DNA from 3 places in the Chryseobacterium hilariae genome. Region 3 is predicted to be linked to each of the others. Evidence: riboswitches for the same ligand, from Rfam matches in the RefSeq annotation. Region 3 holds a riboswitch; each other region holds the start of a gene.
The links. Region 3 has a riboswitch for cobalamin ahead of ACMGDK_RS10840 (TonB-dependent receptor plug domain-containing protein). Riboswitches for the same ligand answer to the same signal wherever they lie in the genome.

Region 1 (4,285 bases), on a different contig from region 3:
ATCTGATGAGAATGCCAGTTGAATTTTTTCTGAACGGATAAATCATGGGTGTACCATGGCTGAAGATAATTGGCTTTGATATTATTCAGCTGGGCATCATAGCGCTCTCCGGTGTACATAAAACTGTAATTGAAACTCCAGTCTTTATAGTCTGCCATCATGGTAAAGGTCAATGCATGCCAGGGCACATAGGAGATCTGGTCCCCGTAATAATCGTCACTTTTATCAGTATAGTCTCCAGCACGCTGATAGGTATAGCTTACCAAAGGTTTCAGTTTCAATTTATTAATATCAAATTCAGCCTGAACATTCACGTCTGCCCCGATGATTTTCACTTCACCCAGGTTCACCATCATCCACCTGAAAAGATTGGTAGTAGGAACGGCGATAATCTTGTTTTCTACTTCATTATAATAGCCATCCACTTTCACATAGATTCCTTTAAAAACTTTATGGTCATAGAGTTTCTGATAGGTAAAACCGGCATCGTACTGATTTGTATATTCCGGTTTCAGCATAACATTCCCGATCATCGTGTAGTATAGATCATTGAAAGTAGGCATCCTGAACACTCTTTTGTAGAAAGTCCGTATGGTAAGATCTTTGGATTCAAAAGGCTGATAGCTCAGGAAAGCGGAAGGAGTCCATTCGGTTTTATCGGGAGATTTTGCATTCATTTTCACTTCTTCATGCACAAAAGTTCCCAGAACATTTCCCAAAAATTTAAACCGGTTCCACTGATAGGTTGTGGCCAAAGAAACGAGCGAAGTATATCGTGTAGGATATGAAAAATCCCTTAGGCTGGCATCCAGATTATTATACTGAAAGTCAAAGCTTGCACTTACATCCCAGTTTTGATTAATAGAATACATATTGGAACTGGAAAAATAAAGTTCTCTCTGAACATACGAATTATCTATCGGCAGAACGGTTGTTGCCACATTCGCCGTATCTAAAAACCGGGTGTAGTCATAGGCAAATTTAGCTTTGAACTGTGTTTCGAATTTTGGAAACAGCTTTTTACGGAAACTGGCCTGGACAAAATAATTTTCATCCAGCATCTGCTGACCTTTAGGCGTGAAATTATTATTAACAATAGCCGTAGGAACTCCACGATCGGAAATATAGCCGTATCCGCGTACACTCCAGCTTCCATCATTAATGGCTCCGTTTAAGGCACCTTCAAAACGTTTCGCCCGGATGTAGGAATCATATCTTCTTGCAATGGTATCATTGGCAACAGATCCGTCAGAATTTTTCTTTTCGTATTTATACTTATACAATCCATCGCTTTGTACAAATTCCGAGCTGAAACTTGCCGAAATTCTCTCTGAAAGCTTCTGTTCCACACGGAAGGAAGGGTTAAATAAACTGATGGTGCCTAATTTCAGCTTAAGCGTCAAGTTGGTCTTCTGATTCCCTTTAAAAACAGGTATTTTAGGTTGAAGATAAATAGATCCGGAAGATCCGAAATCCTTTGCAGGCTGAAAAATTTCACTTTTCTGACCGTTGTATAAAGAAATGGCTTCAAGATCATCCAATGAAAACTTTCCAAGATCCACTATTCCGTTCTGTACATTTCCCAGCTGGATGCCGTCATAGAAAACTCCCACATGCTGGCTTCCCATACTCCGGATATTCACCGTTTTCAGGCCGCCCATCCCGCCATAATCTTTGATCTGAACTCCTGAAAAATACCGTAAAGCATCGGCCACCGACTGACTGTTCAGCCTTTCAAGCTGTTCGCCGGAAAGTACCTGTGCAGGAAGAATTTCTTTAAAATCTTTTTTGTAAAGCTGGATAGGAAGAATAGTTTTCTCCCTGATTGTGTCTCCGGATTGAGAGAATATAAGTTGAGATGCCATCACAAATAATGTGATAACTCCTTTTTTAAACTGTGAAGCAGTACATTTTCTGACCATTAGCTCATTGAGAATAATGCTGACGCTAATGGATATAAGATAGCAAAGATAAAGCGCAGCTGTTACTGCACAGAATCGTTGTTGTCCTAAGCTTTATTCCACGAAAGCATCAAACGTTTATCTTCTGGCAGGTCTTCTGACTTACTCCGTTTTTGAAATCCTTCCCATTAAAAAAAACAGTGGATATACTCTTCAAAAACTTTGATGTGGAGCTTACAGCAGCGGGTCTGTCCCGGATTTTCACCAGGTTCCCTTTTAAGTGCTTTTCACAGCGCACCAGATTGCGGCAAAGATAGAAAATAACTTAATATATGCAATAACGGCATAATAAATTAATTCTCAATACGATGAAAAACAGCAGATAGATTAGAAGATGTATGAAAACCGGTGGCTTCGGGAGCCTCAGCCACCGGTTTTTAGAAATTACAATAAATTATAAAATTGATTTGTATTGTAATGAACATTCAAGAACCCTGACTTGGTGGCTGAGGGTCCGAAGCCACCATGATATTAAATTCCAAAATTGATAAAAACACTGAACCTGGATTTTGCTTCAATATCACTCCTGCCAAATTAGAATATGCAGGCAACATGACTTCACCACCCAGACTGAACTTTTTATACGAAGCCTCGAAACCGAGTTTTCCATATAAAGCACTTCCGGCTGTGTTAGGCAATGCCTCATCAAACTGTTTGTTTTGATCATAGACTTCACCCTGAAGTCCAGCCTTGGCAGAGAAAATGGTCTTTTCATTTCCTGCAAGCTGATAAAAACCTGTTGCAGCGTAATTCCACTGGTTTCCAAAACGGTAATTCTTTTTGTTTTCGGTTTTTACCGTGTAATCTGTGTTGATCAGTACAGCCAGTTTATTCTTTTGAAACTTATAGTTTAAAGCAGCCTGATAATCCCAGCTTCCCGTTCCCAGCTGAAAACTTGGATTGACGCCGGAAGCCCCTTTTTCATCAAATTTTCCCAAAGGAATTTTCACCCCTAAACCTCCGTTGAACTGATGAAAATTATCTTTGGAACTGATGATCCGGTAGATTCCCATCAAGTTCAGATCTCCGATACCATTAATGTTGATATCACCCTGCATGGTTCTCTTCTCATGAAAATGAAATGGCAGGCTGGCGTATACACTCAGCTTTTCTGTCAATGGAATTTTTCCCCAAACCTGCAGGGTATTGAAATACTGATCCTGTGTAAGATCTTTTACAAAAAGGTTTTCTTTGGCTTTATAATGCTGGACAAAATATTTGATCCCGATAAACTGCGGGTTCAGCAAAGACTCAAAACCGGAAGATCCGTTTCCTGCCGCACAGCCGCAAGCATCACAGTCATCAAATACAATACTGTTTATAGGATCTGCGATATACAGGCTGTCGTTGATTGTTTTAGCCTGAGAAACCCATGATAGTGTCAGGCTCAGTATAAAAATTATTTTTCTCATGTTCATGATGCTCATTCTGCAAATTTTGGATTAGAAATAAAGTTTTGATCGGATAAGGTTTTTAAAAAGGCGATGATCAACTGCTTTTCCTGCGCATTCATAGCAATTCCGACATGTCCGTTCTGTTTCAGCTGCGGATCCAGATTGGGATTGTCTTCCACACTATCGGAATAGAAATTAAGAACCGCGCTCAGCGTGTAAAATCTTCCGTCATGCATATACGGTGCAGTATATTCCACATTTCTGAGGCTCGGTACCCGGAATTTCATCCAGTCGTTCTGATCAAGAGTTACGCGATGACGTCCTGCATCTTTGAACTGGACATTAAAATACATCCCTGTATTCCTGAAGCTTTCATCCGTGAAAAATTCTCCGCTATGGCAGGAAGCACACTTCTGGCTAAAAAGGGCCATTCCCTGAGATTCCTCAGAGGTGAAGTTTTCTTTTCCCTGTTTAACTCTGTCGTATTTAGAATCTGCGGAAATCATGCTTATCATAAACTGTGACAAAGCCTTCAATACTCTTTCACCGGTTATGTTTTCGTCACCATAAGCTTCTATGAAAAGCTTTTTATACTTCGGATCATTTTTTAATTTAGAAATTACTTCAGGCATGGAGCTGTCCATTTCATTGGCATCCGTGATCGGAATGATCGGCTGTTCGTTCAGATTATGAATCACGCCGTCCCACATATACCTTTTCAGGAATGCCATGTTCTGAATGGGTGGTGCATTACGGATTCCAATTCTGTCATCAACACCATGGCTCACCGTATGACCATGATGCGTGAAAGCATTTTCCTGAATATGACAGAAACCACATGATATGGTGTTATTTCTGGAAAGTCTTCCTTCATAAAATAAATTTCGCCCCAGCTCTACTCCATTTTTCGTCACCGGATTGCCGGATGCA
Region 2 (4,285 bases), on a different contig from region 3:
AATCAATATCTGCTGTAAAACTTTTAATGACACCGGTATCAGTAAGGTTCTGTACTCTTTCTTTTGTAGCCGATTGAGAAAGAGAAATTTTGCGCCCTATTTCAGCATAGCTTAGCCTGGAATTTTCAGTCAGTAACCGTAAAATTTTATGGTCAAATTCGTCTAAAACGATTTTCATTGTACTTTGAAATTAAATCAGTTGAAATCTTCAAAATTATAAAATTTAACCATGAAATCCATTTTAAAATCACATGAATTAGACAGAAATTTGACATAAAAAATATGACAACAATTGAATTTTCAGACAATGGAAATACACCATTTGAAAAGTTAATCGGGCACAATCCGGAAATACTTGCAAACTGGAATTCTCTTGAAGAGACTTTCTTTAAGAATACAGCATTAGATCCCAATTTACTCGAGCAGGTGCGAAGAACCATGGCTTTTGGCAATGGCTGTGAATACTGTATGGTAAAAGGCGGAAGACCCAATTTCAGTCAGTCAGATCTTAAAATTTCCGTAGCCGTAAGCTTCGCAGAGCTATTCTCTAAAGATCACCGTTCCATACTCAAGAGCCATTTCAGCATGTTGAGAGAATTCTTTTCCGGAAAAGAAATTTCGGAGCTCTGCACCTTTATCAGTTTTATCAGTGCTTCCCAAAAACTGGGGAAAATATTTAATCTGACTGAAGAATATCAACAAAATGCAGTAGTGAGAATGGAGCAGTTAATTTTATTTAAAGATCAAAAAATTTAATGATTTAAAGATTATAATGGCAGTATCCGCTGAGGTACTGCTTTTTATTTTCTATATACTCACTCCGTGAATATTCTTAACCTCAGCCATCACAAAAGTACTGTGTGCACTTCCGATGGAATCCAATGAGCCCAGCTTATTAAATACAAAATCCTGGTAATGTTTCATATCTCTTACCTGAACCTTAAGGAGAAAATCGAAGTCTCCTGAAATATTATAGCATTCAGCAATTTCATCAATCTGTAAAATATCTTCTACAAGCTGATTTCCTACAGAACGGTCATGGATCTTAAGCTTGATTTGGCAAAAAACTGTAAACCCGCGATTCAGTTTCTCTGCTTCCAGAACGGCTGCATAATGCTTGATATATCCTTCTTGCTCAAGTCTTTTCATCCGTTCGAAAACAGGTGAAGGTGAAAGATTGACTTCTTTTGCAATCTCTTTTACAGTCAATTTCGCATTCTTTTGCAGGATTCTAAGCAGTTGAAGATCCCTTTCATCCAGTCTTTCCACAGAATAATATTCTTTTTGAGGTTATATTTTTCAAATGTACAGAATATTTAACTTTAAAAATACAGTCAAACCAAACTATATTCCTAATTATTATAATTCAGCCAATCAATTCACTTTAATTAATACCTTTGACACAGATTTTGTTCTTTAACATACTTCATCAAACAGAAGAGGTTTTACATAACGTAGATTAATAGGGAATCGTGTGAGAATCACGAGCTGTCGCGCAACTGTAAGTAGCACACCAAAAGTTTTTATCCGGGAGATCCACTGCCAACAGCGGGAAGGATGATAAAGACCGTTACAAGCCAGGAGACCTGCCTGTTCTGAATTGACAATGCTTTCGCGGTCTGAAGCTTTAGATCATACAGATGATACTTTTGAATGTATTGGGTTTTAAATTTAATTTTTGATTTAAACGCAAAGTTTTTTTATGTTGGCTTTTTATTATATAAGGAACCCAATTTAAAACTTTGCTTCAAAAATAAACCTTTAAGCCAATTTTTCTTATTTGACAGAAAAATCACGTCCTAATTGTATCTCTTCTATTTCTAAAATTACTTTCTTCGGCGGCATTGTGAAGCATCTCTAGAGAACTTTACCCTTATTATTTAATTAAAAGTTAAAAAGAAAATGCAAACACACCTACTTGGCTATCCGCGTATTGGTAGCAACAGAGAACTCAAAAAAGTCTGCGAGCAGTATTGGTCAGGCAAAGCAACATTAAATGAGCTCCTGGAAACCGGAAAAAACATCAGCCTTCAAAATTGGAAACTTCAACAAGCTGCAAGAATTGATCTTGTTCCCTGCAACGATTTTTCTTATTATGATCAGGTTCTGGATATGACCCTGTCTGTCGGGGCCATTCCGGAGCGCTATAAAGAAATTGCCTCAAGAGCATCCAATTCTGAGCTTGATCTGTATTTTGCAATGGCAAGAGGCTATCAGAAAGACGGTCTCGACATTACCGCCATGGAAATGACAAAATGGTTTGATACGAATTACCATTACATTGTTCCTGAATTTCATAAGAACCAGCAGTTCAGGTTATTTTCCAAAAAGATCATCAGTGAATTCGTCAGTGCAAAACAAGCCGGAATTAATGCCAAGCCAGTCATCATCGGTCCTCTCACCTATCTTCTTCTGGGAAAAGAAAAAGAAGAAGGTTTTGACAAGCTTGATCTGGCTCAAAACCTGCTTCCTGTTTATCTTCAGATTTTAAAAGAACTGGAAAATCACGGTGCCGAATATATTCAGTTTGATGAGCCTTTTCTGGCATTAGATTTAAATGAAAAAGCAAAGGAAACCTATCAATTTATTTACACCGAAATCAGGAAACAGTTTCCCAATTTAAAGTTCATCGTGACCACTTATTTTGATGGATTACAAGATAATCTTTCATTAGCGGCTTCCCTTCCTGTAGATGTCCTGCATATTGATCTGGTACGTTGTCCTGAACAGCTGGATGAAGTTTTAAATGTTATTCCTCAAACATTAAGTTTATCCTTAGGTATTATAGACGGGAGAAACATCTGGAAAAATGATTTTGAAAGATCATTAGGCTTCATCGAAAAAGCAGTATATGCGATTGGTTCAGAAAGAATTTTCATAGCCCCTTCCTGTTCTCTGCTCCACTCACCTTATGACCTGGATCTTGAGACAAACGAAAAGACATTATCTCCTGAAATTAAGCAATGGATGGCTTTTGCCAAACAAAAAGTTGATGAAGTTGTAGCCTTGAAAAAGCTGGCTTCAGGAAAGGCAGATTACCAGGCTTTACAACAATATGCAGAAAATAAAAAGGCCGTTGAAACCCGCAAAACCTCAGCATTGATCCACAATCAGGATGTAAAAGACCGTGTGGATGTAACCACTGAAGATGATGCGAAAAGAAACAGCCCGTTCAGCATAAGGAAAGAGGAACAGCAGAAAATTCTACAGCTTCCTTTGTTTCCTACTACAACAATTGGCTCTTTTCCTCAGACTAAAGAGGTTAGAGCATGGAGGTCGAAGTTTAAAAAAGGTGAACTGACCGCTGAGCAATATGATGATCTTCTTAAAAAAGAGACAGAAAGAACGATCCGCTGGCAGGAAGAAATCGGCATTGATGTGCTGGTTCACGGAGAATTTGAGCGTAATGATATGGTGGAATATTTCGGGGAACAGCTTTCCGGGTTTGCTTTTACTCAAAACGGATGGGTTCAGAGCTACGGCAGCCGATGCGTAAAACCTCCGGTGATCTATGGCGATGTTCACCGTCCGCATCCGATGACGGTTTACTGGTCCCAATATGCCCAATCTTTAACTCAGAAATGGGTAAAAGGAATGCTTACAGGTCCTGTAACGATTCTTCAATGGTCTTTTGTACGTGATGACCAGCCTCGTTCTCTTACCTGTAAACAGATTGCACTGGCAATCCGTGATGAGGTGAATGATCTTGAAAAAGCAGGAATCAGAATCATACAGATCGATGAACCGGCTATCAGAGAAGGGCTTCCGCTCAGACGATCCGAATGGCAGCAATATCTTAAATGGGCTGTAGAAGCGTTCAGGATTTCATCTTCCGGTGTGGAGGATGCAACGCAGATCCATACGCATATGTGCTATTCTGAATTTAATGATATTATCCAGAATATTGCTGATATGGATGCCGATGTGATCACGATAGAATGCTCAAGAAGCCAGATGGAACTGCTGAATGCTTTTGCAGATTTCAAATATCCGAATGAGATTGGTCCGGGAGTTTACGATATCCACTCGCCAAGGGTTCCTTCAAAAGAAGAAATGGTTGAATTGCTGAAAAAAGCGCAAGCCGTTATTCCTGCACAGCAGCTTTGGGTAAACCCTGACTGTGGTTTGAAAACCCGCCATTGGGATGAGACTGAAAAGGCGTTGATTGCCATGGTAGAAGCTTCAAAAGAAGCCGCAAAAATTTTTGATAAAGAAGGAAATTTAGTTAAATAATAGGATTTGTGCAGGAGTTTTTAAGCTCCTGCTTTTTTTGTTTTGGTCAAAA
Region 3 (4,285 bases):
TTCAAAGCTACCGCCATATTCATCTGTTCTGATGTTGGAAAGTGGTGACAAAAACTGATGGATAAGGTATCCGTGTGCGCCGTGAATTTCTATAATATCAAAACCTGCCTTTACAGCTCTTTTCGCTGCTTCTTTAAAGTTCTGTACCTGTTCCTTAATCTCGTTAGCAGTCAGAACATGCGGAATCCTTTCAGTAGGATGGTAAGGAATAGGACTTGGCGCTACGGTTTCCCATCCTTCTTCAACAGGGATCTGCAGGTTATTCCATGTAGAACCTTTTCTTCCGGCATGGGCAAGCTGGATCCCTATTTTACTTTCTGAACGGGAATGAACAAAATCAACAATTTTTCTAAGCTCTTCCGCCTGCTGATCATTCCAGATTCCCATACAGTGGTTGGTAATTCTTCCGCGTGGCTCTACTCCCGTAGCTTCAACCATGATAAGGCCTGTTCCGCCCTGGGATCTGCTTCCATAATGTACAAAATGGAAATCATTAGCCAATCCATTGTCGCATGAATACATACACATAGGAGACATTACCCATCTGTTTTTCAATTCTATATTTCTAAATTTTACTGGTGTGTATAACATTTTACTTTTTGATTTTCAATTTAATGATGAATAAAAAAAACATTGTCGAAGTGATGAAAAAGAAGTAAATTTGGCCCCCTTTTTAGTCTTACTAATATATGAAAAAAGACATACAGATCAGTTACGAGCATTTTAAAAACAGCAGTGAACTGAACGATATAGAAAAAACCTTATTTGAGAGAGCGATTCAGGCCCGTGAAAATGCTTATGCGCCCTATTCGAATTTCCTTGTAGGATGTGCCGTTTTACTGGAAAACGGTGAAATTTATTCCGGTAACAACCAGGAGAATGCAGCCTATCCATCGGGGTTATGTGCAGAAAGAACGACTCTTTTCTGGGTGGCAGCCAATTTTCCGGATGTCAAGGTAAAAAAGATCTTTGTCGTTGGAGGTCCTAAAGAATTTCATGAGAAAAATCCTCCGATTCCACCTTGTGGAGCCTGCCGGCAAAGTTTAATAGAATATGAAACGAAACAGAACGAAAACATCATCCTTTATTTTTCAAGCATGAATGATGAAGTGGTGAAGGTACATTCTATTAAAGACCTGCTTCCTTTCTATTTTGATTCATCGTTTTTGTAAAGGTGAAATTTTGTGAATAGGAAATTTTGGTTGATGTGAATAGTGAATTTTGCTTTGCAAGTGAATTGTTAATTTAAGAATTATTTTCAATTTTGTACTGTCATGTTCAATACTGATCATTTATACATTTATAAATTTCCTTGCGAAGCAAAATTCACTATTCACTATTCACTATTCACAATTGACCACTCACAATTGACTTTTTGTCTTTTTGTGCAATAAATTTAAAAAGTTATCTTTGCAAAAATTTTGGTTTCCAGCATTTTGGAAATAATAGGGAATTGGGTGTAACTCCCAAACTGTCCCCGCAACTGTAAATCGCAATAAGATTTCTGCAAAAAACCACTGTTTATACGGGAAGGTGCAGAAAGCGAAAGTCAGGAGACCTGCCAAAATTATAACTCAAAACGTATTACTTTCGGAGGAAAAGTAAAATAGTATGGATATAAAAAGGTCTTTATTACTGCTTTGTTCGTCTTACGGCAGCTTTCTCTTCGGACAGGAGAAAGCGGTTGACACCATTTATATTTTTGACAGCCAGATGAGCAAGGTAAAGCTTTTCCATCCGGTACGTACGATCACTCCAAAAGATCTCGAGAAAAACTCAGCTAATCTTTCTGAACTTTTACGCTTTCAGTCTTCTATTTATGTGAAAGAAAATGGCCGTGGGGCGGTTTCTTCGCCTTCATTCAGGGGAACAACAGCTCAGCAGACCGCTTTTGTGTGGAACGGAATTAATATTAATTCCAGCTTTCTAGGACAGGGAGATGTGAATAATATTCCACTTTTCGGATATGACCAGATTGATATAAAAGCTGGCGGAGGCAGTGTTGTTTATGGCAGCGGGGCTATTGGAGGAAGCATTCATTTAAATAATATTCTGGATTTCAACAGGGGCTTCAAGGGTTCTGTTTATTCGGAGGCGGGCTCTTTTGATACTTATAATAATTTTATGCAAGCTTCATTCAGCAATGATAAATTAAGCGTTAAGGTTTCGGGAAGCTATTTTACAAGCCAAAATGATTATAAAGTCCCAGAGTTTGTTGTAGGAAGCACGGGATTTTATAATGTTAACGGCAGATATTACAATACTTCAGTTAACATCGGAGCTTCTTATAAAATTGCTGATCATCAGACTATTTCATGGCAGAATCAGATGTTCGATGCGTCACAGCATTATCCTGTTTTTGAACAAATTGGAAACAGAACAAAATATAACGCGCAGACTTTGAGAAGCCTGATCGCATGGGATATCAATAAAAGTAATCTTTCAAACAGCTTAAAAGCGGCTTATACGGAAGATAATTTTCAGTATTTTTCAGATCTTAACCAGCCTAAAACAAGTGGTGCAGAGGGAAAGAACTATATTTTCAAAAATGACTTCAACTATTTCATCACTCCAAAAATCAACATTAATGTTATTGGGGAATTCCAGGTGAATAAGGGTGAAGGCTATCAAGCAGAAAAAGACAATCAATCCGGAATTGGGGTTATCAGCAGAAATGTAGGTTCTCTATCCGGCTTAATCAGATATTTTGCCACGAAGGAGCTTCGTTTTGAAGCCGGTATCAAGAAGGATTTTGTAGAGGATATCTCTTCTCCCCTTCTGTATTCTTTTTCGGGAAAATGGGATGCTTTACAATGGTACCGTATGGGAGTCAATTTTTCAAGAAATTTCAGGTATCCTTCTTTTAATGATCTTTACTGGCAGCCGGGAGGAAACCTGGATCTGCTTCCTGAAACGTCCACGAACATTGACATGAGCCATGAGTTCAGCTTAGGAGATTTTAAAATTACATTGAGTCCTTATTATATGGACATCAAAAACCTCATCAACTGGCTTCCTACACCTTACGGATACTGGGCTCCTGTGAATACGTACAGAGTTGAATCTTACGGGCTGGAATCACAGGTTAAGTGGAATAAGAAATTCGGAAAACATGCTTTAAAGCTGGATGCAGGGTACACTTATTCGAAATCTGTCAACAAGAATACTGAAATGCAGATGATGTATGTTCCGATCCATAAAGCTGTCGGAAATATCGAGTATGGCTATTCATTCTTTAAGCTATATGCACAAGGGCTTTTCAACGGTCTTACCTACACAACTACGGATGAACAAAGATCTACAGCTATTGATCCTTATTTTATTTTAAATACCGGAATTTCCGCCTCACTTTTCAAGAAATACACTTTAGGATTTAAAGTGAACAATGTTACCAATACATTTTATCAGACGGTATCTTTATATCCGATGCCTAAGAGAAATTACAGTATGTACGCAACTATTAATTTTTAACTTAAAAATATTATGAAACTGAACAAAATTCTACCTCTTCTTTTTTCTTTTACACTTCTTTTGGGCATCGTGTCCTGTAGCAGTGATAATAATGATGAGCCGGAAATATTCTATGGCAATGGTTTTTTAATCGCTAATGAAGGTACTTTCGGAAAACCTGAAGGTGACGTAACGTTTGTAAGTGCAGACCTGAACCTTAAACAGGATAATGTTTTTGCCCTTAATAATGGAGGAGCAAAATTAGGTGACGTTTTACAGATGGTTGCTTTCAATGGTGAAAATGCATATCTGTTATTGAATAATTCCAATAAGATCCAGATCGCAAACCGCTATAACTTTAAAGCGAATGGCGAGATTACCGCTGAACTTAATGCTCCCCGATATATGGCTTTTGCCAACAACAATATTTATGTAACGAATGATAAATATTTAGGAGCCAAGTATGTAAGCATCTATAAAGCTTCAGACCGTTCTTTCATCAAAAAAATCACTTTCACAGATGCTGCTGAAAGAATTGTAGAAGCGGGAAACAATATTTTTGTTCAGAATGCTTCATTTGGTTTTGGAAATAAGATTACTTATATCAATACTTCTACTAACGATGTTCAGTCTACGATCACGCTGCCAGCAGGAAACATCAACAAGATCATTTCAAGCAACCAAAATGTGTATGCTATTGCTGCAGGAACTGCTGATTCTTATATTTACCAGATCTCAAGCACAGGAAGCATTACAAAAACAACTACTTTAACAGGTATTGCCAATGCTACGAACCTTGAAATTGCCAATGGTAAGTTTTATTTCACTTCAGGGA

Region 1: it holds a riboswitch for cobalamin, as region 3 does, so the genes downstream of both, ACMGDK_RS08005 (TonB-dependent receptor plug domain-containing protein) here and ACMGDK_RS10840 (TonB-dependent receptor plug domain-containing protein) in region 3, are expected to answer to the same signal.
Region 2: it holds a riboswitch for cobalamin, as region 3 does, so the genes downstream of both, metE (5-methyltetrahydropteroyltriglutamate--homocysteine S-methyltransferase) here and ACMGDK_RS10840 (TonB-dependent receptor plug domain-containing protein) in region 3, are expected to answer to the same signal.

The regions. Positions count from the first base shown of each region.
Region 1 is NZ_JBLFFJ010000002.1:248,534-252,818, forward strand. Features, by position in the region: gene ACMGDK_RS08005 (TonB-dependent receptor plug domain-containing protein) at 1-1,865, opposite strand, end outside; cobalamin riboswitch at 2,032-2,218, opposite strand; gene ACMGDK_RS08010 (transporter) at 2,387-3,388, opposite strand; gene ACMGDK_RS08015 (cytochrome-c peroxidase) at 3,385-4,285, opposite strand, start outside.
Region 2 is NZ_JBLFFJ010000001.1:264,622-268,906, reverse strand. Features, by position in the region: gene ACMGDK_RS01255 (Lrp/AsnC family transcriptional regulator) at 1-178, opposite strand, end outside; gene ACMGDK_RS01250 (carboxymuconolactone decarboxylase family protein) at 283-756, shown strand; gene ACMGDK_RS01245 (Lrp/AsnC family transcriptional regulator) at 808-1,269, opposite strand; cobalamin riboswitch at 1,424-1,608, shown strand; gene metE (5-methyltetrahydropteroyltriglutamate--homocysteine S-methyltransferase) at 1,903-4,233, shown strand.
Region 3 is NZ_JBLFFJ010000003.1:289,602-293,886, forward strand. Features, by position in the region: gene namA (NADPH dehydrogenase NamA) at 1-591, opposite strand, end outside; gene ACMGDK_RS10835 (cytidine deaminase) at 690-1,172, shown strand; cobalamin riboswitch at 1,406-1,580, shown strand; gene ACMGDK_RS10840 (TonB-dependent receptor plug domain-containing protein) at 1,612-3,471, shown strand; gene ACMGDK_RS10845 (DUF5074 domain-containing protein) at 3,484-4,285, shown strand, end outside.